Regions from separate parts of the Tsuneonella sp. HG222 genome, predicted to be linked through region 1. Evidence: predicted binding sites of a transcription regulator. Region 1 holds the regulator's gene; each other region holds the start of a gene.
What was found. The regulator LexA, encoded in region 1, represses DNA repair genes until DNA is damaged. The targets are predictions, from matches to a motif close to GTTCCNCNCTTGTTCT.
Positions count from the first base shown of each region.

Region 1 (10,070 bases):
TGGCGGCGGCCGGGCGCATTTCGTGATCAGCGAGGCGCCGATCAGCTTCGGCAAGTTCGGCCGCTATTTCCGCGACGTGCTGGAGATTCCCAACGCGCTGTTCCTCGACGGCACCGTCTCCGCCCTGTGGGACCCTGCTCGTCAGCGGATCGATGATGGCGCGCCGCTCGGGCCGCTGATCGTGGTGGAGAACAAGGGCCGCCAGCCATGAGCGGCTATCGCGGGCTCTATCCGGCCATCGAACCCTACGAAAGCGGCTGGCTCGACGTGGGTGAAGGCCATTCGCTCTATTACGAGCGCGTCGGCGCGCCCGGCGCGAAACCGGCGGTGTTCCTCCACGGAGGGCCCGGCGGCGGCATGTCGCCCGACCATCGGCGGCAGTGGGACCCGGCGCGCTATGATGTCCTGCTGTTCGACCAGCGCGGCTGCGGTCAGTCGAAGCCTTTCGCCGAAATCGAGCACAACGACACCTGGCGCATCGTCGCCGATATCGAGCGGCTGCGCGAGATGTGCGGGCACGCCGCGTGGCAGGTCTTCGGCGGAAGCTGGGGCGCGACGCTCGCCCTCGCATATGCGCAGGCTCACCCTACGCGTGTGAGCGAACTCATCCTGCGCGGCGTGTTCCTCGCCACGGCGAAGGAGAACCGCTGGCTCTACGAATACGGCGCCAGCGAGGTCATGCCCGAGGCGTGGGCCCGCTTCAGCGGCCACATCCCGGCCGACGAGCGCGGCGACCTGCTGGACGCCTATGCCCGGCGGCTATTCAGCGAGGACGAGGCCACGCGCCTCGCCGCGGCGTCCGAGATGTCGCGCTGGGAGGGGAGCGTCGCCACGCTGCTGCCCAATCCCGAACTGGTCGAGGCCTATGCCGACCCGCACAAGGCGCTGCCCTTCGCCCGTATCTGCGCGCGCTTCTTCCAGCAGCGCTTCTGGCTGGAAGAAGGCCAGTTGCTCGCCAACCTCGACCGCGTCCGCGAAATTCCGGCGATCATCGTCCAGGGCCGGCACGACATCTGCACTCCGCCGACTTCGGCCTGGGCGCTGCACCGGGAATGGCCTGGCTCCGAGCTCTGGATGGTGCCCGACGCCGGCCACTCGGCGAGCGAACCCGGCATCGTCGATGGGCTGGTGCGCGCGACCGACAAGTTCGCTAGGGGCGGCCGATGAGCGCCGGCGCAGACATCCTGGTCGTGGACAACTACGACAGCTTCACCTTCAACCTGGTCCATTACCTGATGGAACTGGGTGCCAGGGTCGAGGTGGTGCGCAACGACGAGATTTCCGCCGGGCAGGCGGTCTCGAGCGGGGCGAAGGGGATCCTCATCTCGCCCGGCCCGTGCACCCCGAACGAAGCCGGCATCAGCCTCGACCTCGTGGCAGCAAGCGCCGACAAGGCCTTGCCGTTGCTGGGCGTTTGCCTCGGGCACCAGGCGATCGGCCAGCATTTCGGCGGCAGGGTGGTGCGCGGCGGACTGATGCACGGCAAGACCAGCCCGGTCGACCATGACGGGTCGGGCGTGTTCGCCGGCCTGCCCAGCCCCTTCATCGCCACCCGCTATCACTCGCTGATCGTCGAGGACATTCCCGCCTGCCTGCTGGTCAACGCCACCAGCGAGACCCCGGGGCTCGACGGCACGGCGGTCATGGGCTTCCGCCATGCGGACCTGCCGATCCACGGGGTGCAGTTCCACCCCGAGTCGATCGCCACCGAACACGGCCACGACCTGCTGGCCAATTTCCTGCGCGTCTGCGGCATCGACGCCCGGCGCGAGGGTGTGCGGGCGGCATGAAGCGCCTGCCGCCGGTCGAGCCGCACCTCTCCGAAGAGGAAGCCGAGACCGCGTTCGCCGCGATGCTCGACGGCGAGACCTCGGACGAGGAGATCGCCCGCTTCCTCTCCGAGCTGTCCGACCGCGGCGAGACCGCCAGCGAGATCACCGGAGCCGCGCGGGCCCTGCGCGCGCGATTAATCCCGATCGAGGCGCCCGAAGGCGCGATCGACGTCTGCGGCACGGGCGGCGATGGCAAGCATACGCTCAACGTCTCGACCGCGGTCAGCCTGGTCGTGGCGGCCTGCGGGGTGCCGGTAGCCAAGCACGGCAACCGTGCGGCGAGCAGCAAGGCCGGCGCGGCCGACACGCTCGAGGCGCTGGGTCTCGACATGGAAGCCGCCGGGCGCACCGCCGAAACCACGCTGCGCGAAGTCGGCATCTGCTTCCTCTTCGCTGCAAATCATCACCCCGCGATGCGACGAATTCAGCCAATTCGTCAGAAACTGGGCAAGCGGACGATCTTCAACCTGATGGGCCCTCTGTCCAACCCGGCCCATGTCACCGGCCAGCTGCTCGGCATCGCGCGCCCGGCCTATGTGCCGATCTATGCCGATGCGATGGCGCGGCTCGGCACCGGGCGCAGCTTCATCGTCTCGGGCGACGAGGGGCTCGACGAGCTCTCGCTCGATGGCGGCAACGAGCTCGCCGACGTCCAGGGCCACGATTTCGAGATGCGGAGGGTCGATGCCGCCGCCGCCGGACTGCCGCACGCCCCGGTCGAGGCGATCCGCGGCGGCGACGCGGCGCACAATGCCGCCGCCCTGCGCGCCCTGCTGATGGGCGCGCCCGGCCCCTACCGCGATGCCGTGCTGTTCAATGCCGCCGGCGCGCTGATGGTGGCGGGCGAGGTCTCCGACTGGAAAGACGGCGTCGAGGAAGCGGCCGAGGCGCTCGACAAGGGCCTCGCCAAGGCGCTGCTCGACTGCTGGATCGCGGCCGCGCGATGACCGACAAGCTCGCCGAAATCTGCGCCACCAAGCGCGAGGAAGTGCTGGCGCGCCAGGCGCTGGCGACACTGGAGGACCTCGATCGGATCGCGCGTGACGCCACGGCCCCGCGCGGCTTCCGGGCCAATCTCGAAGCGATGGCGTCAGAACGCTTCGGCCTCATCGCGGAGATCAAGAAAGCTTCCCCCTCCAAGGGTTTGATCCGGGCCGATTTTCGCCCGGCCGAACACGCGGTTGCCTACACCCGCGGGGGCGCCGCCTGCCTCTCGGTGCTGACCGACGCGCCCTATTTCCAGGGGCACGAGGACTATCTGATGGATGCGCGGGCGGCCTGCCCGCTGCCCGTGCTGCGCAAGGACTTCATGATCGACCCCTGGCAGGTGGCCGAGGCGCGGGCGATCGGCGCCGATGCGATCCTGATCATCGTCGCCGCGCTGAGCGACGGCGCCATGGCGGAGATCGAGGCCGCCGCGCTCGAGCGCGGGATGGACGTGCTGGTCGAGGTCCACGACGAGGCGGAGATGGAGCGGGCGGCCCGGTTGCGGTCACGGCTGATCGGCGTCAACAACCGCGACCTGCGCACTTTCCGCACCGACCTGGCGACGACGGAGCGCCTCGCCCCGCTGGCGCCCGAGGGGACGCTCCTGGTGGGTGAGAGCGGGATCAACTCGCACGAGGACTGCCTGCGCCTTGCGGCGGCGGGCGTGCGCTGTTTCCTTGTCGGCGAGAGCCTGATGCGGCAGGACGACGTCGAGGCGGCAACGAGGCTGCTGCTGACGGGGGAAATCTGATGCGCAAGCTCCTCGACACGACGTTCCGGGTGATCAGCACCTTGCTGGGGTGCGTCATGGTCTTGCTGGGCGGAGTTTGGATCCTGCAGGGCCTCAACATCGCCTTTCTCGACAGCTTCATGGCCGGCGACATCACGTGGACCATCTGGGGCGTGCTGCTGGCCCTGGGCGGGATCGGGCAGGTGATCTGGAGCAACAAGCGCCCGACATAGGCGGCGCTGTCCTACAAGGTCGCGATATGCCATGAGATTCGGCATGAATCGGATCCTCGTCCCGGGCATTTCCCCTGTCACCGCTCGGCCTCGCCGTAGCAGGGTCCGAACGGCAGCGATCCAGTCGTATACTCCGTGTCATCCTAGCCTGTTGCGGAGGGCACGATGAGCCGGCTGACCCATCTCGACGAATCGGGCGCAGCCCGGATGGTCGACGTCGGCGGCAAGGCGCAGACCGCCCGCAGCGCCACGGCCGAGGGCCGCATCCGCATGGCGCCCGAAACCCTGCAGGCAGTGCGCGAGGGGAGCGGACCCAAGGGCGACGTGCTCGCCGCCGCGCGCATCGCCGGGATCATGGCCGCCAAGAAAACCGGCGATCTCATTCCGTTGTGCCACCCGCTCGCGCTCGACGCGGTGAGCGTGGATTTCGCCTTCGAGCACGATGCCGTGCGGGTCAGCGCCACGGCGTCGCTCACCGGCAAGACGGGGGTGGAAATGGAAGCCTTGTCAGCGGTTTCCGTCGCGCTCCTGACAATCTACGACATGGCCAAGGCGATTGAGAAGGGCATGACGATCGAGGGCGTCCGCCTGCTCGAGAAGACCGGCGGCAAGAGCGGTACCTGGCGCGCGTCGACATGACGCCGCCCCTTCCGCTCGACGAGGCGCAGGCGCGCCTGCTGGCGGGGGTCGAGCCACTGCCAGCCGAAGCACTCGCGGCCGGCGAGACCGTCGGCCACTATCTCGCTGAGCCACTGCTCGCCGCCCGCACCCAGCCCACCGCCGACCTGTCGGCGATGGACGGCTATGCCGTGCGCGGCGACGACAGTGCCGGCCCCTGGACCGTCGTGGGCGAGAGCGCGGCTGGCCATCCCTTCGCCGGCGAGCTTTCGCCCGGGCAGGCCGTGCGGATTTCCACCGGAGCGCTGATGCCGCAGGGGGCCGGTGCCGTCCTGCTGCAGGAGAACGCCGCGCGCGAAGGCGACCGTCTGATCCTCGCCAATGATGACGGACCCACTGAGCGGCATATCCGCCGTGCCGGATTCGATTTTCGCGTCGGTGACACGCTGCTCGACAAGGGGGTCCGGATCGGCCCGGCGCACCTCGCCCTCGCCCTCGCGGCGGGGCAGGCAAACCTGGTAGTCCATCGCCGGCCCCTGGTAGCAGTACTCGATTCGGGAGACGAGCTCGTCGCCAACCCGGCCGCCTGTGCTCCCCACCAGATACCCGCCAGCAACGGCGCGATGCTCGCGGCGATGGCGGCGCCCTGGGCCGCCTCGGTCGCGCGGCTCGGGCCGGTGCCCGACACGATGGACGCGATGCTCGGCGCGCTCGACCGTGCGGGAGGCGCCGAAGTCATCGTGACCAGCGGCGGCGCATCAGTGGGCGATCACGATCTGGTGCGCCCGGCGCTGGAGGCATGGGGCGCCGAAATCGCCTTCTGGCGCGTCGCGATCCGTCCCGGCAAGCCGCTGCTGGTGGCGCGCAAAGGTCCGCAATGGATCATCGGCCTGCCCGGCAATCCGGTGTCGAGCTACGTGACCGCGTTCCTCTTCGCCCTGCCCCTGCTGCGCGCGCTCGGCGGGGCGGCGAACCCGCTCCCCACTGCGTTCCGCGCCCCGCTGGCCCGGCCGCTGTTCGCCGTGGGCGAGCGGGCCGAGTTCGTTCGCGCGCGGTTCGAGGATGGGGCGCTCGCCCCGATTTCGGAGCGCGACAGCAGCGCCCTGCTCGCCCTTTCGCGCGCCGACGCGCTGATCCGGCGGCCCGCTTTTGCGCCGGCTGCCGAGGCGGGCGACACCGTGGCGGCCTATTGGCTCGAAAATGGCGGTATCGCTTGACAAGAGTTATCCGGGTTGCCTACTTGTTCCGCGTTCGTTCCCGAATTGGAACGTTTTTGCGGAGAGCGCCGGAATGTTGACCGCCAAGCAGCACGAACTGCTCCTCTACATCCAGCGCAAGCTGGAAGAGAGCGGGATTTCGCCTTCGTTCGAGGAGATGAAGGAGGCGCTCGATCTCAAGAGCAAGTCGGGCGTGCACCGCCTGATCTCGGCGCTCGAGGAGCGCGGATTCATCCGCCGCCTGCCCAACCGGGCTCGCGCGCTGGAAGTGCTGCGCCAGCCCGAGAATGCCACCCCCGCGCGCGTCACGGCGGCAGCCGCCAACGATGCGGTCGCTCGGGTGACCGTGCCGCCGCGCGCTGCGCCGGCCGCCGCAAACGATGTCATCGAGATTCCGCTCCACGGGCGGATCGCCGCGGGCGTCCCGCTCGAAGCGCTCGAGACCGATCGCACCCTGCCCGTGCCTGCTGCCCTGCTGGGTGCGGGCGAGCACTACGCGCTCGAGGTGTCGGGCGATTCGATGATCGAGGCGGGCATCCTCGACGGCGACTACGCGCTGGTGCGCAAGACGAACTCGGCGCGCGACGGCGAGATCGTCGTCGCCCTGGTCCGTGACGAGGAAGCGACGCTCAAGTACCTGCGCCACGAAAACGGGATGATCCGGCTCGATCCGGCCAACGCCGCCTACGATCCGCAGTACTATGCCGAGAACGAGGTCCAGGTGCAGGGCAAGCTCGCCGGCCTGCTGCGCCGCTACCACTAGGCTGTCGCGAAAACCGAGGCCGGGCGGCGCCGGAGCGGCGCGCCCGGTCCGGTCCTGCTCCGGGGTCTGCCCTTGTCTCCAGGGTTAGCTGGCCAGATTCGTCAGTCGGCCGGTCGCCCGCGCCACCAACCGTGGCGCCCCTGCCCTTCGGCGACAGACTCCACCGCTATCCCGTCGCGTCCCAGCACGAGCGACAGGCCTCCGGTGGCGTCGAGCATCCGGCGGTCGGCGCGCAGCGCGCGCGGCTGGCAGGTGCGCGGCAGGTAGCGGTCGGCCACGACGATGTCCGCCCGCTCGCAGGCCGCGGCCAGCGCGCGCTCTTCGATAAGATTGCGGCTGCGCGACAGGAGCAGGTGCCAGGTCCGCCCCTCGCGCTCGATGCCCAGCACGCAGAAGTCGGGCGTGCACTCGGCGTCGGGCCATTGGGCCAGCGGGATCGGCTCGGCCGCGACGCCGGCCAGTTCCATCAGGTTTTCGCGCGTGAAGTCGCTTCTGCTGTCGCGCAGGGAGAGCAGCCTCCCGTCAGCGGTCACCACCCCGACCTGGCGCCCATCGCCGGCGATCAGCACGTCGGGTTCCGGGGTCAGGACAAACAGCACGGTGGCGAGGCCCGCCAGGCCCAGCCCCCAGAGCCGGACCCTGCCCCGCCACAGGGCCATCCACGCGCCGCCGGCCAGGAACAGGGCGTAGGTGCCCCAGCCCATCTGCGGCATCAGCCTGACCGCGCCGGGCTGGTCCGCGGCGAGGTGAGCGAGGCCGAGCAAGAGGTCGAGCGACTGGCCCGCCAGCCACCACGCGGGCGACCCGGCCCCGACGAGGTCGAGCAGCAGCGCCAGCGCGATGAGCGGCATCGAAACGAAGGTCGTCAGAGGGATGGCGATGACGTTGGCGAACGCGCCGTAGACGCCCGCGCGGTGGAAATGGAACAGCACGATCGGCATCAGCGCCAGCTCGATGACCAGCCCCGTGACGAGCAGCATCGCCAGCGCGCGCCACAGCCGGCCCAGCGCCCTCCCCTCGCGCGGCGCGAGGAAGCGCCGGACCCATCCCGCATCGTGCAGCGCGACGATGGCGACCACGGCGGCAAAGCTCATCTGGAAGCTCGGCCCGGCAATCGCCTCGGGCCACAGCAGCAGGACGAAGGCCGCCGCCACCGCGACCATACGCATCGACAGCGGCTCGCGCCCCAGCGCCAGCGCTCCCAGCACCAAGACCGCGCCCACGCAGCTGCGGATCGTGGGCACCTCGGCGCCGGTCAGAAGCGTATAGCCGACGCCCGCCAGCGCCCCCGCGCCGGCGGCGACCAGCGGCAGCCGCACCCTCAGCGCGAACCACGGCCAGAGCGCCAGCAGGCGAATGGCGAGGAAATAGACCGCCGCGATGACCGCGCTGACATGCACCCCGCTGATCGACAGCAGGTGCGTCAGGCCCGCGTCGCGCATCGCCTCCTCGTCGGCCGGGTCGATCGCCCCGCGGTCGCCACTGGCGAAGGCCGCGGCGATCGAACCGGCCGATCCGCCTAGTTGCCCGCGAACGTGATCGGCCAGCCGGCGCTGCGTGGCGGCCAGCCAGGCCTCGCCGCGCGCCGGCTCGACCAGTTCCACCCCGCCCTGCACGCTGCCGGTGGCCGCGAAGCCCTGGAACCAGGCCGCGCGGGCAAAGTCGTAACCGCCCGGCAACATCGGCGAGGCGGGCGGCATCAGCCGCGCCCGAAAGCGGATCACAGCGCCTTCGCGCAGCGCCGGCGCGTCCTCGGCCAGGGGCACGTTGACTCGCACCTTGATCGCCCGGCCCTCCTCGTCGCGGGTCGCCAGCACCAGCCGGGTGCGGCCTTCCGCGGGCTGTTCGATCCGCTCGAGGATCCGGCCCTCGAACGTCGCCGATACCGGGCGCGGGAGCAGTTCGGCCCCGATCAGGGTCGAGCGCATCCAGACGAGCCCGGTGCCGAAGGCGAAGACGAGCCCCAGCGAGACCGCCGCCAGCAACAGGTGATTGCGCCCCTCGACCCCGCGCCACAGCGCCCCGGCCGTCGCCGCGACCAGCAAGGCCGCCAGGATCGCCCCGACCCACCAGGCCGGTTCCGGCAGCACGAACCAAGCGGCAATGCCCGCCGCCAGCGCCAGCGTCAGCCACGGGCCGCGGTCGAAGGCCGCGCGCTGCAGGAATTGATCCGCCGCATCGAGCACGCTGGACAAGCGCACGCGCTTTCGCCAAGGCGTCTGCTGCAACGCAACATCACCCGGCTCCCCGACTTCCAGCGGGATCAGCGGCGGTAAGCGCGTGGCCATCGATCTGTAGTGGATAGGGAAAGTCGAAAGCATGGCAAGCGGCAGCAGCGAAACGGTTGTTACCCGCTTCGCGCCCTCGCCCACCGGTTTCCTGCACATCGGCGGCGCACGCACTGCTTTGTTCAACTGGCTGTTCGCGCGCCACCACGGCGGCAAGGCCTTGCTGCGGATCGAGGACACGGACCGGAAGCGGTCCACCCAGCAGGCGATCGACGCCATTCTCGACGGTCTCGACTGGCTCGGCCTCGACTACGACGAGCCGCCGGTCTTCCAGAGCGAGCGCGCCGGGCGCCATGCCGAGGTCGCCGCGCAGCTGCTCGCATCAGGCAATGCCTACAAGTGCTTCGCCACGACCGAAGAGCTCGAGGCGATGCGCGAGGACCAGCGCGCAAGGAAGCTGCCGCTGCGCTATGACGGCCGCTGGCGCGATCGCGACCCGGCCGAGGCGCCGGAGGGCGCGCCCTACGTCATCCGCCTGAAAACCCCCAACGAGGGCGAGACGGTGATCGAGGACCGGGTCCAAGGCCGCGTGGCGGTCAAGAACGCCGAGATCGACGACTACGTGCTGCTGCGCGCCGACGGGACGCCGACCTACATGTTGGCGGTGGTGGTCGACGATCACGACATGGGCGTGACCCACATCGTGCGCGGGGACGACCATCTCAACAACGCGTTCCGCCAGCTGCCGATCATCACGGCGATGGGCTGGCCGCAGCCGGTTTACGCGCACATCCCGCTGATCCACGGCAACGACGGGGCCAAGCTGTCCAAGCGCCACGGGGCGATGGGCGTCGACGCTTACCGAGACGAGCTGGGCATCCTGCCCGAGGCCCTGTTCAACTATCTGCTGCGCCTGGGCTGGGGTCACGGCGACCAGGAGGACTTCACCCGCGAGGAGGCGATCGCCGCCTTCACGCTGGAAGGCGTCGGCAAGAGCCCGAGCCGCTTCGACATGAAGAAGCTGCTCAACATGAACGGCAACTACATCCGCGCGGCGGACGACGCGGAGCTGGCCCGGATCGCCGCGGCCCGCATCGGCCCCGAGGCCGACGTGGCGCGTCTGGTCGAGGCCATGCCGGTGCTCAAGACGCGGGCCAAGGACATGAACGAGCTGGCCGACGGAGCCGCCTTCCTGTTCCGCACCCGCCCGCTGCCGATTTCGGACGCGGCCGAAGCGCTGCTGACGCCCGAGGCGCGGGCCATGCTGGCAACGATTTCTTTGCGTCTCAAAGACGAACCGAACTGGACAATCGAGGCGCTGGAAGCCAATCTGAAAGCCTATGCGGAGGAGCTGGGGTTGGGTCTCGGCAAGCTCGCCCAGCCGCTCCGCGCGGCGCTGACCGGGCAGACCACTTCCCCGGGAATTTTCGATGTGCTGGCGCTTCTCGGAAGGGAAGAAAGC
Region 1 is NZ_JBSOQZ010000001.1:1,331,001-1,341,070, reverse strand. Features, by position in the region: gene ACWPMZ_RS06760 (phosphodiester glycosidase family protein) at 1-211, shown strand, start outside; gene pip (prolyl aminopeptidase) at 208-1,167, shown strand; gene ACWPMZ_RS06750 (anthranilate synthase component II) at 1,164-1,790, shown strand; gene trpD (anthranilate phosphoribosyltransferase) at 1,787-2,779, shown strand; gene trpC (indole-3-glycerol phosphate synthase TrpC) at 2,776-3,570, shown strand; gene ACWPMZ_RS06735 (hypothetical protein) at 3,570-3,782, shown strand; gene moaC (cyclic pyranopterin monophosphate synthase MoaC) at 3,948-4,421, shown strand; gene ACWPMZ_RS06725 (molybdopterin molybdotransferase MoeA) at 4,418-5,617, shown strand; gene lexA (transcriptional repressor LexA) at 5,691-6,380, shown strand; gene ACWPMZ_RS06715 (ComEC/Rec2 family competence protein) at 6,482-8,581, opposite strand; gene gltX (glutamate--tRNA ligase) at 8,700-10,070, shown strand, end outside.

Region 2 (10,070 bases), 340 kb from region 1:
CCTCACGCCGGGTCAGCGCCACGAGCCGCAGGTCGTCCCGCCCGTTGCATAGCGCCATGACCTTGCCGCCCACGAGGCCGGTCGCCCCGGCGAGCAGGATGCGCGGCACATCAGACATTGGATAGGCCTTCGGGCGCGGTCCCGAAGATGCGCCGGTAGCAGTCGATCGCATAACGGTCGGTCATTCCCGCAATGAAATCGGCCACATGGCGGCTGCGGGCCGGCTCCTCGCCGGGCAGCGCGTGGCGCCAGCTTTCCGGCATCAGTTCGGGTTGCTGGTCGTAGGCGGCAAAGAGCCGGGCGATGACCCCGCGGGCGCGCTCGGCGGTCGTGCGTTGCTGCTCGTGATGGTAGAGGTTGGCGTACATGAAGCGCTTAAGCGCCCGTTCCTGCTCCGCCATCGCGGAGGAAAACGCGGCGAGCGGCTTCGGCGCATCGCGCACCTCGGCATCCGTCGCGATATCGGCCAGATTAGCCTGCGTCGTCTCGATCAGGTCGTTCACCATCAGTCCGATCTGGCTGCGCACGAGTTCGCGCAGCAGCGCCTGGCGGTTCGCGCCGTGGAAGCGTCCCTCGATCGCCCGCCACTGGTCGGCCACGAAATCGAGTTCGAGCAACTGGTCGAGCTCCAAAAATCCGGCGCGCAAGCCATCGTCGATGTCGTGGTTGTCATAGGCGATGTCGTCGGCAAGCGCGGCGACCTGCGCCTCGAGCGAGGGCTGCCGCGCAAGGTCGAGCGGGAACGCATCATCGAGCGCGGCAAGCGCCCAGCCGGGCTGGCGAACCGGCCCGTTGTGCTTGGCGAGGCCCTCCAGCACTTCCCACGACAGGTTGAGCCCGGGATGGCCGCAATATGGGCTGTCAAGCCGCATCAGGGTGCGCAGGCAATGCTCGTTGTGATCGAACCCGCCGCGCGCATCCATTGCCGCCCGTAGGGCATCCTCGCCCGCATGGCCGAAGGGCGGATGGCCGATATCGTGCGCCAGGCACAACGCCTCGGTCAGATCCTCGTCCAGCCCCAGCGCGCGGGCGATTACGCGGCCGATCTGCGCGACCTCAAGGCTGTGCGTCAGGCGGACGCGGTAATGGTCGCCGTCAGGCGCGATGAAGACCTGGGTCTTGCCGGCCAGGCGGCGGAAGGCGATCGAATGAAGCACCCGGTCGCGGTCGCGCTGGAATTCGCTGCGCGGCCCCCGCGCCCCGGCCCGGTCCTCCACGAATTCGCGCCCGCGGCTGGCGGCGGGTTCGCTGGCGTAGAGGGCGCGGCTCATCGCGCGCGGGTTAGGCGTCGACGGCAACCATGACAACGGGAACGGGTCGGGAACGCTGGGCGCGCCGGTTGGAATCGCAGCCGGAGGGCGGCGCGCAGAGCCTTACGCGTCTTCGCCTAGCATCCACTCCGTAGCCTTAAGCGCGTGAATGCGTGTAGAATCGTAGATCGGCAGGACGTTGGCGTCGACATCGACGATCTGGTCGAGCTCGGTGCAGGCTAGCACCACGGCCTTGGCCCCCTCCTGCTCCTTGACGGTGATCATCGTCTTGAGCTTGCGTTCGGCATCGCGGGTCGCCTTCCCCGCCATCAGCTCGTCGTAGATGATGCGGTCGAGCTCCTCGACGTTGGCCATGTCGGGCGGCAGCAGGTCGACGCCGTGCGAGACCAGCCGGCGGCGATAGAAGCTTTCGGTCATCACGTTGCGCGTGCCGAACAAAGCGGCGGTTTCCACGCCGTCCGCGGCCATCTTTTCGCCGACCGCTTCGGCGATGTGGAAGATGGGGATGGCGACCGCCGCGGCCACCTTGTCATAGACCCGGTGCATCGAATTGGCGGCGATGACGAGCGCTTCTGCGCCCGCCCCTTCCAGCCGCTGCGCCGCCCCGGCCAGCACCTCCGCTGCGTTGGTCCACGCCGCCTCGTCCTGCAGGCGATAGATCGACGAGAAATCGAGACTCTCGATGAGCAGCGGAGCGCTGTGCCGGGGATCGGTCCTGGCCTGCACCAGCCGATTGATCTCTTCGTAATAGGTGCGGGTCGAAACCCAGCTCATCCCGCCGATAATACCGAGCTTTCGCAAACCGAATTTCCCTCAATCGCCACTTTTGCGGCTTGGAACCTGCCACCAAAGTCTGAACGCGGCGTTGCCCGGTCGGTTTCCGGCCTGACGGATGGTCAGCCGAGGGCCTTGTTGATTTCCTCGACCATCTTCTTGGCGTCGGCCAGCAGCATCATGGTCTGGTCCATGTAGAATACGTCGTTGTCGACCCCGGCATAGCCGACGCCGCCCATGCTGCGCTTGATGAACATGACCGTCTTGGCCTTGTCGACGTCGAACACCGGCATCCCGTAGATCGGCGAGCCCTTGTCGGTCTTGGCCGCCGGATTGACCACGTCGTTGGCGCCGATGATGAAAGCGACGTCGGCCTGGCTGAATTCGGAGTTGATGTCCTCCAGCTCGAAGACCTCGTCGTAAGGGACATTGGCCTCGGCCAGCAGCACGTTCATGTGGCCGGGCATCCGGCCGGCGACGGGGTGAATCGCGTATTTCACGTTGACCCCGGCGTCTTTCAGGTGGTCGGCCATTTCGCGCAGGACGTGCTGTGCCTGGGCCACCGCCATGCCGTAGCCGGGAATGATGATGACGTTTTCGGCTTCCTTCAGCAGGAAGGCCGCGTCTTCGGCGCTGCCGCGCTTCCACGGGCGCTGTTCCTTCGCCTCGCCGTCGTCGGCCGAGGCTGTGACGCCGAAGCCGCCGGCGATGACCGACAGGAAGCTGCGGTTCATCGCGCGGCACATGATGTAGCTGAGGATCGCGCCCGACGATCCGACCAGCGCGCCGGTCACGATCATCGCGGTGTTGTGCAGCGTGAAGCCCATCGCCGCGGCCGCCCAGCCGGAATAGCTGTTTAGCATCGACACGACGACCGGCATGTCCGCCCCGCCGATCGGAATGATCAGCAGGAATCCGACAAGGAACGCCAGTACCAGGATCGCGGGCCAGATCCATCCGGGGATCGTCGGCGCCGCGTGGGCGAACATCGCGGTCAGCACCAGGATGGCGATGATCGTGGCAAGGTTGATGACGTGGCGGCCGGGCAGCAGGATCGGCTTTCCGCTCATGTTGCCGTTGAGCTTGGCGAAGGCGATGACCGAACCGGAGAACGTGATCGCGCCGATCGCCGCGCCGAGCGCCATCTCGATCCGGCTGACCGGGCTGATGATCCAGCGCATCGCCTCGGGCGCAAGGCTGCCGCCGCCTGCGGGCACGAGGATGCCGAAAGCGCCGGGGTTGCTGTAGGCGGCGCCCGCCACCAGCACGGCGGCCAGGCCCACGAGCGAATGGAACGCGGCGACGAGCTGCGGCATCGCGGTCATTGCGATGCGGCGGGCGATGACGAACCCGAACGCGCCGCCGATGGCGATGGCGGCGAGGATTTCGGGCAGGCTGGCTATCTCGTGCGTGACCAGCGTCGTCACCACGGCGATCAGCATGCCTATCATGCCGTAGCGATTGCCCGCGCGGCTGGTGGCCGGCGACGACAGTCCGCGCAGCGCCAGGATGAAGAGCACGCCCGCGACGAGGTAGGCGACCGCGACCCACGGGTTCACCGCGTGTTCGGCCACGGCGGCCACCCCGGTCTGGAGCGGCGGAACATAAGCGGGGGCGGGATCGGCCAGGATGGTCACTTGCCAACCTCCTTGGCCGCCGGGCGATCCTTCTTCTTGTACATCGCGAGCATCCGCGCGGTGACCGCGAAGCCGCCGAAGATGTTCACGCTGGCCAGCACCACGCCGAGCAGCCCGAGCCACTTGGCCACCGGATTGCCCGCCGCGGCTGCGGCAATCAGCGCGCCGACGATGATGACCGAGGAAATCGCGTTGGTCACCGCCATCAGCGGCGTGTGCAGCGCGGGCGTGACCGACCAGACGACGTAGTAGCCCACGAAGCAGGCCAGCACGAAGATCGAAAGGATTGAGATGAAATCCATGTCAGTCCCTCACCCCTTGAGCCTTTCGCTGACGACCGCGCCGTCCTTCGTCAGCCGCACGGCGTTGCCGATCTCCTCGTCGAGGACGGGGCGGCACGCGTCCTTGTCCCAGAAGGCCGACAGGAAGTTAAAGAGGTTGCGGCTGAACAGCGCCGAGGCGTCGGCGGCGAGCAGGTTGGCGGTGTTGGCGAACCCCATGACCTTGACCCCGTGCCGCTCGACGACCTGGTCGACGACCGATCCTTCCACGTTGCCGCCGGCCGCCACGGCGAGATCGAAGATCACGCTGCCCGGGCGCATCGTGGCGATCTGCGCGTCGGAGATCAGCCGGGGCGCCGCCCGGCCGGGGATCAGCGCGGTGGTGATAACGATATCCTGCTTGGCGATATGGCCGGAAACCAGCTCGGCCTGCGCCTTCTGGTATTCCTCGCTCATCTCGGTGGCATAGCCGCCGCTGCCCTCGCCCTCGATCCCGGCCACGTTCTCGACGAAAATCGGCTTGGCGCCGAGCGACTGGATCTGCTCGCGAGTGGCGCTGCGCACGTCGGTGGCCGAAACCTGCGCGCCCAGCCTACGGGCCGTCGCGATCGCCTGCAGCCCCGCGACGCCAACGCCCATCACGAAGACCTTGGCCGCGGTCACCGTGCCGGCGGCGGTCATCATCATGGGAAAGGCACGGCCGTATTCGTCCGCCGCGGCGATCACGGCCTTGTATCCGGCAAGGTTCGACTGGCTGGAGAGGACATCCATGCTTTGCGCGCGGGTGATGCGGGGCATGAATTCCATGCTCAGCGCTTCCAGGCCCGCCGCGGCATAGCCGTCGACACGCTGGCGCTCGACGAACGGGTCGAAGGTTGCCGCGACCCAGGCGCCCTTGTTGACGCCGGCAAGGGCCGCCGCGTCAGGGGCCTGAACGGCCAGCACGATGTCCGCACCTGCGAGGGTCGCAGCCGCGTCGCCCACCTCGGCGCCGGCTTCCCGGTAGCTCTCGTCGGGGATCGATGCGCCCGCGCCCGCGCCGCTCTCGACCGCGACGGCCGCGCCCAGCGCGATAAATTTCTTGACCGTCTCGGGGGTGGCGGCGACGCGGCGTTCGTTCGCGGCCCTTTCCCTCAGAACCGCGATCCGCATCCGCCCCTCCCCCCGAGCCGTGCGATCAGGAGATCAGGAAGACGACGAAGGCGGCTATCAACGCGATCAGCGGGACGGACCACTTGAGGAGGCCGATGAACCCGCTGTAGGTCTTCTTTGCGGCATTCATGTCGTTGGCGGCCATTGGCGGTTATCCTGCGTCGTTATCTGGTGCCCCGTGCTCTATCGTGCGGTCGGCGCGTTCTCAAGCCCCGTCCTGAAACGGGCGCGGCCTGCTTAATCGCCTCTTTACCCCTCCCGTCTACATGTTGCCCTATCCGCGAAGGGGTCCGGACTGGGGAGCGCATGGCCGAGCAGGAACAGCGAATGTTGATGCTGATCGACGACGAGCCCGCGCAGAGCCGGCTCATCACCGCGCTGACCGCGCGGGAAGGTTGGCGCACGCATGTCGTCCGCGACGCCGAAACCGCCATCGCCACGCTCGGAACGCGGCAGGGGATGCAGCTCTCTGCCATCATTCTCGACCAGTGGGTCCCGGGCGACGACGCTTGCCAGCTGATCGCGGAACTCAAGGCCCGCCGCCCTGCGCTGCCGATCCTCATGCTCACGACCAGCGCCAGCCCGCTGCTGGCGGTCGAGGCGATGCGCGCCGGAGCGACCGACTATCTGGTCAAGCCCGTGTCGCCCGACCGGCTGATGGCCGCGCTGCGCAATGCGACCGAGCGCACCGCCCCGCACGACGAACTCACTCCGCTGACCGAGAAGATGAGCGCCGATCTCGACTTCGATTCGATGATCGGTACCGCCCCGCCGTTCCGCGACGCGCTGGCCAAGGCGGCGAAAGCGGCGCGCAGTCACGGCCCCCTGCTTATCGAGGGCGAAAGCGGCACCGGCAAGGAAATGCTGGTCCGCGCGATGGTTGCGGCGAGCCCGCGGGCCAAGGCGCCGTTTCGCATCCTCAACATCCGCAGCGTCCCGGCCAATTCCATCGAGTCGGTCCTGTTCGGGCATGAGAAGGGTGCATTTCCCGGTGCCTTCGACCGCCAGGTGGGCGTGCTGCAGAACTGCGACGGCGGCACGATCGTGTTCGACGAGATCGACCGCATGTCGCCCGAGTTGCAGGAACGGCTGGCCGAGGGTCTCGCCAAAAAGGCAGTCCGCCCGATCGGTGCCTCGCACTCCTTCAAGGTCGACATCCGCACGATCGCCACGAGCAACCTGCCGTTGGCGGATCTCGTCGCCGCCGGTACCTTCCGCAGCGACCTGTTCGAAGCGCTGGCGGGCAACCGCATTTCCCTGCCCGCCCTGCGCCAGCGGACGAGCGACATCCCCGCCCTGACGCGTCATTTCCTGGCCCGCATCGGCGAACAGCCGGGCCTGCGCGCGCTGGGCGTGACCGACGCCGCGCTCAAGCTGCTCTCGGCATTCGACTGGCCGGGCAACGTCCGCCAGTTGCAGGCTGTCCTGTTCCGGGCCGCGGTGTTCTGCGAAGGATCCGCGCTGACGGCGAACGATTTCCCGCAACTGTCCGAGATCGTCGGCCCGTGCGAAGGCGAAGCTGCTGCGGCGGCTCAGGAAGGGGTCGGGGTCGAACTCTATACCCACGACGGCAACCTGCGCCCGCTGGAAGAGATCGAGGCCGATGTCATCCGCCTGGCCATCGGGCATTATCGTGGGCGCATGACCGAAGTGGCCCGCCGGCTCGGCATCGGCCGCTCGACCCTGTACCGCAAGCTCGGCGACCTGGGGATCGAGAACGCCGCCTGATTTGGCGGTTCGTCGCATTACCCGGAACCTTGGTGCGCGCGGCGCACTTGATGAATATGAATTCCAAGGGTCGTTGTTTCTCTCTGATGGCGGTGTGTCTCATCGCGGCCTGTACCCCCAGCGCGGAGCCGCAAGCGGTTGAGACCAGGGGCGAGGAATTGCTGAAGACGGGCCATGTGGGCGAGGTCACCTTCACTTACGACGCCGAGCAACTGGTGCCCGCCGATGTCGAGATAGCCATTCCACCGGATGGGACGAGCCGTTCGTTCGCGGTCAAGCTGCTGCCTGCCACCGGACCCCATGCCGACGACGATCATCCGGCGGTCGACGAGCCCGGCCTGACACTCGCCCTGCTCGAGCGGCCCTACAAGGCCTATGCCGACGAATGGAGCGAGGGCGCGCTGGGAGAGGCCATCAACGAAGCGACGATAGACGGCGCGGCCGGGATCACCGTGGAAGCCGGGGTGGTCGAGGGCATGCAACTGGAATACACGCTCGTGCCCGTCGGCTCGCGCGCGCTCCTGGTGAGCAGCCAGTCGGAAGGCGCCACGCCCGCGCTCGATGCCGCCATTGCCGCCGTGGTCGCCAGCATCGACCTGCCGGGCTGATCAGCCCTCCAGGCCGGCGAAATCGGTCAGCGCCGCGTCGCGCATCCCGCGCCAGACGTTGCGCGCCTGGACCGTCTCGAAAACGTCGTGGACCCGCAGCAGTTGCACGCCGGCGTCCATCCCGGCCTGCGCCAGCGAAAGGCTGCCGCCGAGGCGCTGGTGCGCAGGCGCCTCGTTGCTGAGCGCGCCGATCGTCCGCTTGCGGCTCGCGCCCAGCAGCAGCGGGCAGCCCAGCGCGTGGAACAGCGGCAGCGCGTTCATCAGCGCGAGATTGTCCGCCAGAGACTTGCCGAACCCGATGCCGGGATCGAGGATCAGGTTTTCGGGATCGACCCCGCCGTGAACCGCCCGGTCGCGCATCGCGGCGAGCCAGTCGAACACCTCGAACACCACATTGCCGTAGCTTGCGTCCTTGTGCAGGTCGCCCGCCACCTCGCCGCTGGGGCCGGGGGCGTGCATCAGGATGACCGGGCGCCCGCTCGCCGCGGCAAATTCCAGGCTGCGCGGATCGTGCCGCAGGGCCGAGACGTCATTGAGGATCGCCGCCCCCGCCGCCAGCGCGGCCTCCATCACCGCCGGGCGCCGGGTGTCGACACTGACCACGGCGCCCATCGCCACCGCCGCCTCGACCGCCGGGATCACGCGCTTGATCTCGTCGCCCTCCCACACGGCCGCGGCGCCCGGGCGCGTGCTCTCACCTCCGATGTCGATGATCGCCGCGCCGGCTTCGTGCATCGTCGCGGCATGATCGTGCGCGGCGGCGGGATCGTCGAGAAACTGGCCGCCGTCCGACATCGAATCGGGAGTGACGTTGAGGATGCCCATGACCTGCGGCTGATCGAGCCGGATGGTCCGTTCGCCCAGAACGAGCGGCAGGTGAGCCTTGCGCAGGTTCGACCACTGGGTTTCGGCTTGGGCGCCGAGCGCGTCGGGCAGCGTGCCGAGAACCTCGTCGATTGTTCCAGGCGTAGCGATGTCGCGCCGGGAGACCGCGCCGTCCTCGACCACGGTCACCGCGAACTCGCGGGCATAGACCATGCCCCCCGCCAGCCGCACCGCATCGCCATGGAAGGCCTGCGGAGAAGGCGCGAAGGTCAGCGGCTGGAGATAGACGCGATCATGCACTGCAGTTTATTCCCGAAGGTGCCAGACATGGACCGGATGTTACACGGTCCAAAGCAAGAAAAATCGCCCCGGCCTGGTGGCGGCGTGAAGGCGCCACAGCAGGGAGTTCCGCGAGTCATGCGCCCCGCCGTACACATCTGCCGGCGAGTAGGACATAGGCCGCTCAAGCGACCGCGCCGGATCGCGATTGCGCCCGGAGCGACCTCTTGGCTCTGCCCTAGCCCTGCCGGCTGACATCGAGGCGGGCGCCGGCGTTGAACGCGCCGCTCGGTCCTGTGCCAACGGTGCTGACGCCCGCACCGGGGACGCCCACCGTAACGGTCTGGCCAGCCGAGTTGTCGACCACCAGCTTGACCCACAGCGTGCCCTTGTCGGCGAACCAAGAGGTCTTGTCCGCCTCGCGCAGCGCCGCAAGGCTGGGTTGCGCCGGCAGGCCTCCGGCGGCGGCGAAGCCGGGCAATTCGAACATCACCCACGAGCCGTCGTCCATCTCGGTCAGCGAGAGCGACAGGTCCTTGCGGCCGGTTTCTACGCGCACTTCGGCGCCGCTGCGGATCGTGGTCTGGCCGGTATATTCCCACCGGCGCCCATTGCGACTCAGCATGATCGGATCCTCGATCGGCGCGCTGCCAAACCCCATGTTCGGGCCGAGGCCGAAGTGCCCGAAATCGCCCCGGCAGATCGCCGCGCCCCATTCGGGCTTTAACGTGCAGGCCTCTTCGTCCGAGGCGATGCCGTTGTCGAGCACGATGTAGGAACCCGGCACGCCGCCGACCGAACCGTCCTTGTCGTGGATGGTCGCGCCGCGCCAGGCATTCTGGCGCCCGAAGTCCGACGACCACTTGCGCACCACAGGCGGGAAATCGACCGGCCGCGAATTGACGAACTTCGCCCCCGAGATGGCGTTCTCCGTGCTCATCCCGAAGCTGGTGTACATCAGGTACGACAGCGCGCCGGCACTGCGGGTGGCGTTGGGCGCGAAATTGACGAAGGTGGTGTTTTCCACGTCGTGCCGCAGGTCGTAGTATTCGTAGCCGCGGATGGGGTAGTCGGCCATCTCGTTGGGCATGCTGCGGCCGTAGGCGATCTCTGCCGGGGTGCTCGGGTTGCCGACGTTGTCGCTCTCTCCCACGAAGATCGAATCGACGACCTTGGAGGTGAAATCCGCCCGGCCGACGGCGGAGGCCGCGTGGGTGAAGCCGATCGCGTTGTCGGCCACGCGCAGGTTGCGGAAGGTGTGCAGTTCGCCCCGGCCCCAGACCGCGCCATGGCGGTTCTTGTAGGCGGTGAAGCTGTCGAACAGCGAACCCTTGGGCGCGCTTTTCGGGTCGGCCGGATCGGTGAACGCGAAGTGATAGTTGCTGCCGCCGACGGTGAACGTGCCATCGGGGCGCGGCCCGCGGTCGAACATCAACCCGTCGTAGTTCGAATGCGCGACGTTGCCGCTGAATTCGCCCACCGCGGTGCGCCGCGGGTATCCGTCCTTGCCCTCGT
Region 2 is NZ_JBSOQZ010000001.1:995,830-1,005,899, reverse strand. Features, by position in the region: gene ACWPMZ_RS05055 (NAD(P)H-binding protein) at 1-118, opposite strand, end outside; gene ACWPMZ_RS05050 (deoxyguanosinetriphosphate triphosphohydrolase) at 111-1,271, opposite strand; gene ACWPMZ_RS05045 (aspartate/glutamate racemase family protein) at 1,374-2,072, opposite strand; gene ACWPMZ_RS05040 (NAD(P)(+) transhydrogenase (Re/Si-specific) subunit beta) at 2,168-3,619, opposite strand; gene ACWPMZ_RS05035 (NAD(P) transhydrogenase subunit alpha) at 3,679-3,984, opposite strand; gene ACWPMZ_RS05030 (NAD(P) transhydrogenase subunit alpha) at 3,994-5,115, opposite strand; gene ACWPMZ_RS05025 (aa3-type cytochrome c oxidase subunit IV) at 5,141-5,260, opposite strand; gene ACWPMZ_RS05020 (sigma-54-dependent transcriptional regulator) at 5,422-6,843, shown strand; gene ACWPMZ_RS05015 (hypothetical protein) at 7,002-7,451, shown strand; gene folP (dihydropteroate synthase) at 7,452-8,576, opposite strand; gene ACWPMZ_RS05005 (G8 domain-containing protein) at 8,794-10,070, opposite strand, start outside.
Region 2: the regulator LexA is predicted to act here: its motif matches at 1,310-1,325, upstream of ACWPMZ_RS05050 (deoxyguanosinetriphosphate triphosphohydrolase).

Region 3 (10,070 bases), on a different contig from region 1:
CGCGGTGCGGATCGATATCGACCTGGCCAAGGGACGCGCCGACGGCACCGTGCCCAAGGACGTGCTGGCCAAGGTGCAGGAGCGCGCCCGCTGGGCCGATGCGCAGGCCAAGGACAAGATCCTGCGCCAGGCGGTGATCGACGATGCGGCCTATCGGCTGTGGGACGCCGGCGACAAGGCCGGGGCGCGCAAGCTGGTGACCGCCGAGCTCGAGCGCTCGGAGCAGCCCTACTACTACATGTCGAGCCTGGCCGACTTCGCCGAGAAGGACGGCGACAAGGCGGGCGCCGTCGAATGGTCGCGCAAGGCTTATGAAGCGAGCCAGGGCCCGGCAACCAGGGTGCAGTGGGCGATCAACTATTCCAACGCCGCGATGCGCAACCTGCCCAAGGACAAGGCGGCGGTCGAAAAGGCGGCCGAGGCTGTCATGGCGGAGCTCGGCAAGATCGAGGACGGCTACTACCAGCGCACGCGGGTGAAGGTCGACGCCTGGGGCAAGAACCTTGCCGAGTGGGCGGAGGCCAACGGCGGAAGCACGGTGCTCGACGGGCTGCGCACGCAGATGGCGACGGTATGTGCCAAGCAGGGCGCGCAGGCGGCCACCTGCAACGCCTGGTCGCGCGCCTGAGCGAAGTCGCTCTCCGGCCCGCGCGGCAGGAGGATTGCGCCGCTCTTTCGCGCCTGATCGCGCAGCTAGGCTATGACGCCGAACTCGGCGATGTCGCGGTGCGGCTGGCGGCGATGGAGGCCGAAGGACGGGTGGTGCTGGTCGCAGAGATCGACGGCCGCGTGGTCGGCTGCCTCAGCACATCGGTGATGCAGGTCCTCCACCGGCCGGCGCCGGTCGGCCGCATCTCGATGATGGTGGTGGATGAAGCGCTGCGCGGACAGGGTATCGGCGCCCGTCTCGTCGCGGCGGCTGAGAGGCACCTGCTCGCGCAGGGCTGCCGGATCGTGGAGGTGACGAGCCACGTCTCACGCGAACGCGCGCACGCCTTCTACGAAGCCTTGGGCTACGAGAAGACGAGCGTGCGGTTGGCGCGCGAACCCTGAAGGTCCGCTACTACCGGATAGGACTAGGGGCTGGTCGGAATGTCCAGATCGTCGTCGGAGACGATCACGATCAGGCCGACGGCTGCGGCGAGCAGCGCGATGTACAGCAGGAACGACCCGCCGCCGAGAGCCTCGGCCTCGGCAACGTCGCTCGAAGCGCGGACGGGCGCTGCGTGCGCAGCCACGGACCCGAACGCCAGCGAGGCGGCGATTAGGGGTGCCATGACTTTTTTGGCAGGAAGCATCGGTATCTCCTCATTCGTGTTGCGGGCATCGAAGACCCGCCATTACGCAATCGAACGCCGTTTCGCAGCAAGATGCCGCTTTTGCAAGTATTTCGTGGGCGCCAAAGTGCTTGAGCGATTGTTTCAAGGACTGACGGGTTCGTTATCGCTATCGCGCGTGAACAGAAGGGCAAACGGCACCAGCGCGGCGACCAGCAGCGCGACGATCACCCAGTTGCCGACAAACCCTTCGCTCGCCTCGGCGGACGAGGCTTCGCGAGCAGGCGCGGCCTGTGCGGCGATGGGCGAAAGGGCCATGGCGGCGGCGGCTGATGCAGCCAGGGCCGAGCGGACAAGTATCATTGCAGTCTCCGTCGAACTTCGTCGATCCGGGCCCGCCCTGCCACGGCCACCGGCTTGCAGGAAAGCGCTTTTTTGTGCGGCCGGGCCTACCAGGCGAAGCCTTGCGCGACCGCGCGCTTTTCCGCCGGGGTCGACTTGCGGCCGAGCACCGCGTTGCGGTGCGGGAAGCGGCCGAAGCGGGCGATCATCCGGTGATGTGCGCTAGCGAAGGCCGTGATCTGCGGATCGCCCAGCGCGGTGAACCGGGCAAGACTCTCGCGCTGATCGAGGATGTACTCGCTGTGCATCAGCGGCATGAGCAGGAACTGCCGCTCCTCGGTGCTCAAACCGCTGGCCCAGCCTCTATGGAGCGCTTGAGTCACAAGCCGGCGGGCCAGCGGATCGCTCGCAAAGGCCAGCGGGCTCTCGCGGTGGATGTTGCGCGGGACCTGGTCGAACAGCAGAATCGCTGCGCGCGCGGTGTCCGGATTGGACAGGAAAGTCGCGGCCGGCTGGTGCCGCAGCGCCTGCCACAATCGCCCGTACCTGCGCCGCAATTCCTCGTCGACGGCAGGGGGCGAAGCGAACTGCTCGCCCGGCTCGAGAACGTGAAACCAGAAGTGCAGCAGGTCCGCCGCCCAGGCGCGCCGGGCGGCGGTCACCAGGTTCAGCCGACCTTGGTGTAGGGCACGAAGTCGCTCAGGAAAACGGAGCCGGTGTAGAACCCGTTGTAGCGGTCGATCGTCCGCATGGGCTCCATCGCGCACAGCTGCGAGCCGCTGAACCGGTCGAGCACCAGCACGTCGTTGGAATCGAGCATGTCGGGATCGCGCGGACGCGCCACCCAGATCGTGTCGCCAGCGCGATAGATCAGCGCGGTCTCGTCGATCACCTGCAGCGCGTTCGAGCCGCGCATGGTCGAAATGCAGTTGGCCGGGGAGCCGGGGGCACGGCCTTCGAGCAGGCGGGCAAGCTTGGCCTCGCCCTTGTCGCGCGCGGACTGGGCGTCGGCAGCGGCGCCGGTCAGCGCAAGGGCGGCAACAGCAGCGGCAAGGAATAGGTTCTTCATGATCGTTCTCCTGCCTTCAATAGTGCGCCACGCAGGATGAACCGAAGCTTACCCTACGCGGCAATTCCGTCGGCCGGCCCGCCCTTGAGGACGAAGCGCCGGTCGCAATAGCCGCAATCGACGTATCCCTTTTCGTCGATCTCCAGCCACACGCGCGGATGGCCCAGCGCGGACGCTGCATAGCCCGCACCGCCACGGATCGCCCCGGCGCCGTCGCAACTGACGCGGGTGGTTTCGACCAGGGTGGTTTCGGGCGCATCGCTCATGCCCCTGCCGTTATCGCCAAGCGAAGTCTGGCGCAATGGCGCTTGCAGTCCTAAGGCCCGCGGCATGACAGACACCGGCCCTGCCATCGAGATCCGCGACCTGGTCAAGGAATATGCGCCGTCCGCCGGCGCGCCGCCCAAGCTTGCGCTGAAGGGCGTCAGCTTCGACGTACCGCAGGGCGGGATTTTCGGCCTGCTGGGGCCCAACGGGGCCGGCAAGTCGACGCTGATCAACATCATGGCCGGCCTCGTCAACAAGACCGGCGGCACGGTGCGGATCTGGGGCCACGACATCGACCAGGATCACCGCAACGCAAAGCTGTCGATCGGGATCGTGCCGCAGGAAATCGTCTTCGACCCGTTCTTCACCCCGTTCGAGGTGCTTGAGAACCAGGGCGGGATGTACGGCGTGGCCAAGGCGCTGCGCCGGTCCGACGAGCTGCTGCGCGCGGTCCACCTGGCCGACAAGCGCAACTCCTATTCGCGCACCTTGTCGGGCGGCATGAAGCGGCGCCTGCTGATTGCCAAGGCGATGGTCCATTCCCCGCCCATTCTCGTGCTCGACGAGCCGACCGCCGGGGTCGACGTCGAACTGCGGCGGCAGTTGTGGGAACTGGTGAGCGAGCTCAATGCCGGGGGCGTGACTGTGGTCCTGACCACCCACTACCTCGAAGAGGCCGAGCAGCTGTGCGACCGCATCGCCATCATAAACCACGGCACGCTGATCGCCGACAAGCCGACCCGCGAGCTCGTGGGCATGATGGGCGAGAAGGTGGTCGAGGTGACGGTCGACCGAGACATCGCCGCGTTGCCCGCCGACCCGGCGTTCAACAAGTGCGAGAAGACCGGCGAACGCACGATCGCGATCACCTTCGACAAGGCCAAGGTCAGCGCCGGGCAGGTGCTCGCCAGGGTCCAGGCGCAGGGCTTCGCGATCGAGGACGTGACCACGCGCGAAGCCGATCTGGAGGACGTTTTCGTTCAGCTCACCAGCGGAACGGCGCAGGCCGCCTGAGCCTGTCCGCCATTGCCCCCGGCCCCATCGGAGAAGCCGGGTGGAACCGCGTTATGGTGCCGTATCAGTCGATCCGGTAGTGGATCGGCTTGAAGCTGCCGCCATTGGATGCATAGGCCGAACATGCGGTCAGCCCGATCACGCAGTCCATTTGCGCGACCATCCGGATGCTGTCGCCCGGGCGGGAGACCGGGGGATCGACGCTCACCTTGCCGCTTGCCGGATCGACCGGGACATTCATGAAGACATTGAACGCAACCGGGATCGCGTCGGCCTCGATCCCCCAAGGCACAAGTGCCTCGGCGAGGTTGCCGAAGCATCCGTGGTGAACCGGATGCTCGGGATAGAAGTGGCGGAACGTCGCCTCGCTGCACGGGGTCAGCAGGAAGTCGTGGCAGCCGACCGTATCTTCCTCGATCCGCAGCATGGGGCGCGACCTGTTCGACCACAGCGTGTTGCCCGTGGTCAGGCGGATCGTCTCCTCGTAGTCGAACGTCCGCCCGTTGGAGAGGACCTCGCGCACGTCGCCCTGAGCAAAGGCGAGCAGGTCGGCGACCTGGCAGCCCTCGGGGTCGATCACCGTGAGCGATCGGCCGGCTACCAGTTCGAACGCTGTCCCGCTGCGCGGCGGAATGACCACGATCCCGCTCAAGTGCGCGGGTCCGTGTGGATGGTGCAGAAGGTCGCGAGGGGTGAAGATTTGGGCATCGCTCCTTAACGCCGATCGCGCCGGATGGGTCCGGCAGGGCGGTGTGCCTGCCGTTCGCGCTCTTCAGTAGGACAGCTTGGGATACCAGTCGCTGCCCCGGCCTTCCGGTGTGAGGTCGAGGACGGGCCAAACCGTCGCCAGGTCGGGCCCGCCGCGCGGGTCCTTGCCCGGGTCGGTCATCTCGCCGGTCATTTCCCCCTTCCAGAACAGGCGGACGGTTTCGCCCTCCTTCCGGAAGACGGCGAGCACGGGATATTCCCAGCCCGTTTCGGGGTCCAGCCCACCGAAATCGAGCGCGTAACTGTCGCCGCAGGTCTGCGCGAACTTCAGATGGTGCCATCCGCGCTCCTGCGCGAAGGCGATCTGGCGCTCCACCGGACTGCGGCCGAGGACATAGAGCGCCGCGCGTTGTTCGATATCGGCAGCGTTCGCATCGAGCGGCCCGAGGAGGTTGGTGCACATCGGGCAGGGCCGCTTGCGCTCCGGCCCGTACATCCAGAAGTAGGTAATCAGTGTATCGTGCTCGCCGAACAGCCCGGCCAGGGCGACCTCCTCGCCGTTGCTGTCGATGAAGCGATAGTCGGCGGTAATGGCCGGCCCCGGCGGTAGGGCGCGCCGTTGCTCGGCCACCGCGTCGATGCGGCGCTGCAGCGCGATCTCCTCGGCGAGAAGGGCCGTGCGGGCCTTGGCATAGGCTTCGCTTTCGCCTGCGCGCGGCTCGCGCTTGGCGGCCAGCGCTGCGGTATCGGCTTCCATCGTGTCAACTCCTGCAGCTGTCTTGGAACGAAAATCCGCGCATGGCCCGGCTGTTCCGACAAGAGCCGCTTGCCCGCCGCGGCGCGCCCGGCCATGACCCGGCCATGGCAGCACAGGAAAGCGACATCCTCGTCATCGGCTCCGGGGCCGCCGGCCTGACCGCGGCGCTTGGACTGGCGCAGGAGCACAAGGTCACCGTCCTCGCGAAGGGTCCCCTCACCAGCGGCAGCACCGCCTGGGCGCAGGGGGGCATCGCCGCGGTGCTCGACGCGGGCGATACTTTCGAGGACCACATCCGCGACACGATGGTGGCCGGGGCCGGCCTCAATCGCCGCGAAACGGTCGAGTTCGTGATCGAGCAGGCACCGGCCGCGATCGAGCGGCTGGTCGAACTCGGCGTGCCGTTCAACACCGCAAGGAACGACCAGGGGTTGCCGAACCTGCACCTGACGCGTGAGGGCGGGCATTCGCACCGCCGCATCGTGCATGTCGACGATGCGACCGGCTGGGCCGTGCAGGCCGCGCTGCTCAAGGCGGCCGAGGAAAATCCGAACATTACCCTGCTGCCCGAGCAGACCTGCATCGACCTGATCACCGGGCGGCACGAGCAGCGCTATTCCGGCTCCGGGCGCGTGTGGGGCGCCTATGCGCTCGACGTCGCGACCGGCAAGGTCCGGGCCCACACCGCCCGCGCGACGGTGCTGGCATCGGGCGGGGCGGGCCGCGTCTACCAGTTCTCGACCGCTCCGCGCGGCGCGACCGGCGACGGGATCGCCATGGCGTGGCGCGCCGGCGCCCGCGTCTCCAACATGGAGATGATGCAGTTCCACCCGACCTGCCTCTACAACCTCGAGGTCAAGAACTTCCTGATCACCGAGGCCGTGCGCGGCGAGGGCGGCATCCTCAAGCATCCGGTCACCGGCCATCGCTACATGCCCGACTACGACGAACGGGCCGAACTTGCCCCGCGCGATATCGTGGCCCGCGCGAACGACGACCAGATCAAGCGCTACGGCCTCGACTACGTCCACCTCGACATCAGCCACCGGCCGCCGGAATTCGTGAAGGAGCATTTCCCCACGATCCACGAGAAGCTGCTCGGCCTAGGCATCGACATGACGAAGGAACCAATCCCGGTCGTGCCGGCGCAACACTACACCTGCGGCGGCATCCTGATCGGGCTCGATGCGCGGACCGACCTGCCGGGACTGTGGGCCGCTGGCGAGTGCACCGAAAGCGGCCTCCACGGGGCGAACCGGCTGGCATCCAATTCGCTGCTCGAATGCTTCGTCTTCGGCGAGGCTGCTGCGCGCGACATCCTTTCATCCTGGGGCGATCTCGCGCCGCCGCCCGCGATCCGCGAGTGGGACGAAAGCCGCGTGACCGATTCCGACGAGGAAGTGGTCATCAAGCAGAACTGGACCGAAATCCGCCGCTTCATGTGGAACTATGTCGGGATCGTGCGCACCACCAAGCGCCTCGAACGCGCGGCGCACCGGACCGAGGTGCTGCACGACGAGATCGACGATTATTATGGTCATTTCCGCGTCACCACCGACCTGATCGAACTGCGCAACCTGCAGCAGTGCGCCGACCTGATCGTGCGCAGCGCGCTCAAGCGCCACGAGAGCCGGGGGCTGCATTATATCCTCGATTATCCCGACACCGATCTCGTCGCGACCGACACCGTGCTGGTGCCCTAGGCGGCGGGAGCGCGGCGGGACCCATGGGCCTGCATCGTCGTTGACGCGGCATGACCTGCCGCCTCCTCCTCGCCGCCGCCGTCCTGGCGCTCGCCGCCTGCTCTTCCGAAACGCCTAAGGGCCCGGAATCCGAAACCGGTTCCGAAACCGAGGCTGCCGCCCCCGTCGAACGGGGCGGGGCTCCGGGCCGCGCCTTCGCCTATACCAAGCTGTCCGAGTGCAAGACCGTGCGCGAGGAGACCGAGGAAGGGCAGTTCCTCGAGCAGGATTGCCCGGGCATCGGCGGCTATGCGCTCAAGTCCACCGTCGGCGACCTGCGGGCCAACCTCGAGGTCATCGGGGCGGGCGGTAAGGGCACGAGCCTCGACCTGTCGCGCATCGGCGGGGGCGGTTTTTCGGCGGTGGGCGAAACGCTGGAATGGCGCGGACCCGCGGGCGATCCGCTGGCGCCCGACGCGCTGATCGTGCGCTATAATGTCGTCGAACAGCCCGAGACCAACGAAGAGGTATCCTACCTGCTGGTCACGAAGCTGGGCGACACGCCCTGCGTTGTCGCCAAGGTGCCGCCGGGGCCCGGCCAGAACGCCCGCGCACGCGACCTTGCGGACCAAGGCGGCACCTGCATCGCTGGTTGAAAATTCCCCCGAAAGCCCCATCTCGATTCCGGAATTGCGCCGCCGGATTCGAAAGCTTCAAGGCCATCCGGGGACAAAAAAAATTTTGGAGAAATCGTTTTGACCCTTGCGCCGCGCGCCGGCCTAGGAAGTCCGCCGCGTCGCGCCGTATGGCCCGGCTAACACACCGCGCCCATCGAGCCACAGACAGGGTTAATCCGCGATCAACCCTCTTGCGCGCGAATCCTGCATGAATCACTATGGCTAGTAGTTGGCTTATGGGGGTCACCTACAAGACCTAGATTCTCCGGGCACTTGGAAACGACTCGCGCCAAGGGGAATCCGGCCGCGGGCAACCCTTCCGGGGCGTTGTCCGGGGACAGTCGGGGGATAAGTTTTTACCCGCCGGAGCTTGCGGATTGCTAGGGTGGTCACTCGCCCCGCGATTCGAACATAGGCGGAACATCGCGCTCCTGCGGGAGTCGCTCGAACTGGTATCGGGGGATTGCGGACAATGGAATTTCGGAACGGGGACGATGCGGCAATGAGCCTTGGCGAACTGGACATGGGCATCACGGTCAAGGAACCGGCCGCACCCTCGAAAAAGGCAGTGAAGATGGACACGAAGGACGCAGGCAGCGATTCGCTGGTGGTCGAGGCGGCGGCGCAGGCAATGGCCGGCGCCATGAAGGCGGCCGTCAAGGTGGAGGACGATTCCAAGTCGGTCCGGCCGCGCCGGTTCGACGTCGTCACCGATTCGTCGCGCGACGCCTTGCTGACCGAATTCGGCAAGGACACGCTGACCGACCGCTACCTTTTGCCCGGGGAGGATTACCAGGACCTCTTCGCGCGTGTGGCCGATGCCTATGCCGACGATGCCGAGCATGCCCAGCGGCTGTACGACTACATCTCGAAGCTGTGGTTCATGCCGGCGACCCCGGTGCTGTCGAATGGCGGCACGGGCCGCGGGCTGCCGATTTCCTGCTATCTTAACTCGGTCAGCGACAGTCTCGAAGGGATCGTCGGCACCTGGAACGAGAACGTCTGGCTGGCCAGCCGGGGCGGCGGCATCGGCACCTACTGGGGCCATGTCCGCGGGATCGGCGAACCGGTCGGCCTCAACGGCAAGACCAGCGGGATCATTCCCTTCGTCCGCGTGATGGACAGCCTGACGCTGGCGATCAGCCAGGGTTCGCTGCGGCGCGGTTCGGCCGCCTGCTACCTCGACGTCTCGCATCCCGAGATCGAGGAGTTCCTCGAGATCCGCAAGCCGTCGGGCGATTTCAACCGCAAGGCGCTCAACCTGCACCACGGCGTGCTGATTTCCGACGCCTTCATGGAAGCGGTCCGGGCGGGCGAGAAGTGGCAGCTGCTCAGCCCCAAGGACGGGTCGGTGCGCAGCAAGGTCGACGCGCGCAGCCTGTTCCAGAAGCTGGTCGAGACCCGGCTGGCCACGGGCGAGCCCTACATCGTCTTCTCCGACACGGTGAACCGGATGATGCCGGCGCACCACCGCGAGCTCGGCCTCAAGGTCTCGACCTCGAACCTGTGCTCCGAAATCACCCTGCCGACCGGCGTCGACCACCTGGGCAACGATCGCACCGCGGTCTGCTGCCTCTCCAGCCTCAATCTCGAGACCTGGGACGAGTGGAACGCCGACAAGCGCTTCATCGAGGACGTGATGCGTTTCCTCGACAACGTGCTGCAGGACTATATCGACCGCGCGCCCGAAGAGATGGCCCGCGCCAAGTATTCGGCCATGCGCGAACGCAGCGTCGGCATGGGCGTGATGGGCTTCCACTCGTTCCTGCAGATGAAGGGCATCGGCTTCGAAAGCCCGATGGCCAAGGTCTGGAACCTGAAGATGTTCAAGCACATCTCGGCCAAGGCCAACGAGGCATCGATGATGATGGCCGAGGAACGCGGGGCGTGTCCGGATGCCGAGGAAATGGGCGCGATGGAGCGCTTTTCCTGCAAGATGGCGATCGCGCCGACCGCGTCGATCAGCATCATCTGCGGCGGCACCAGCGCCTGCATCGAACCGATCCCGGCCAACATCTACACCCACAAGACGCTGTCGGGCAGCTTCGTGGTGAAGAACCCCTATCTCGAGAAGCTGCTGCAGTCGAAATCGAAGGATTCGGTCGCGGTGTGGAACTCGATCCTCGAACGCGGCGGTTCGGTCCAGCACCTCGATTTCCTCTCGCCGGAGGAAAAGGCCGTCTACAAGACCAGCTTCGAGATCGACCAGCGCTGGCTGCTCGAATTCGCCGCCGACCGCACGCCCTTCATCGACCAGGCGCAGAGCCTCAACCTGTT
Region 3 is NZ_JBSOQZ010000002.1:332,775-342,844, forward strand. Features, by position in the region: gene ACWPMZ_RS13105 (thioredoxin family protein) at 1-628, shown strand, start outside; gene ACWPMZ_RS13110 (GNAT family N-acetyltransferase) at 574-1,053, shown strand; gene ACWPMZ_RS13115 (hypothetical protein) at 1,077-1,298, opposite strand; gene ACWPMZ_RS13120 (hypothetical protein) at 1,422-1,640, opposite strand; gene ACWPMZ_RS13125 (DUF924 family protein) at 1,727-2,281, opposite strand; gene ACWPMZ_RS13130 (hypothetical protein) at 2,287-2,688, opposite strand; gene ACWPMZ_RS13135 (zinc-finger domain-containing protein) at 2,742-2,954, opposite strand; gene ACWPMZ_RS13140 (ABC transporter ATP-binding protein) at 3,019-3,969, shown strand; gene ACWPMZ_RS13145 (DUF1989 domain-containing protein) at 4,034-4,621, opposite strand; gene ACWPMZ_RS13150 (DUF899 family protein) at 4,742-5,434, opposite strand; gene nadB (L-aspartate oxidase) at 5,539-7,137, shown strand; gene ACWPMZ_RS13160 (hypothetical protein) at 7,188-7,772, shown strand; gene ACWPMZ_RS13165 (ribonucleoside-diphosphate reductase subunit alpha) at 8,266-10,070, shown strand, end outside.
Region 3: the regulator LexA is predicted to act here: its motif matches at 8,200-8,215, upstream of ACWPMZ_RS13165 (ribonucleoside-diphosphate reductase subunit alpha).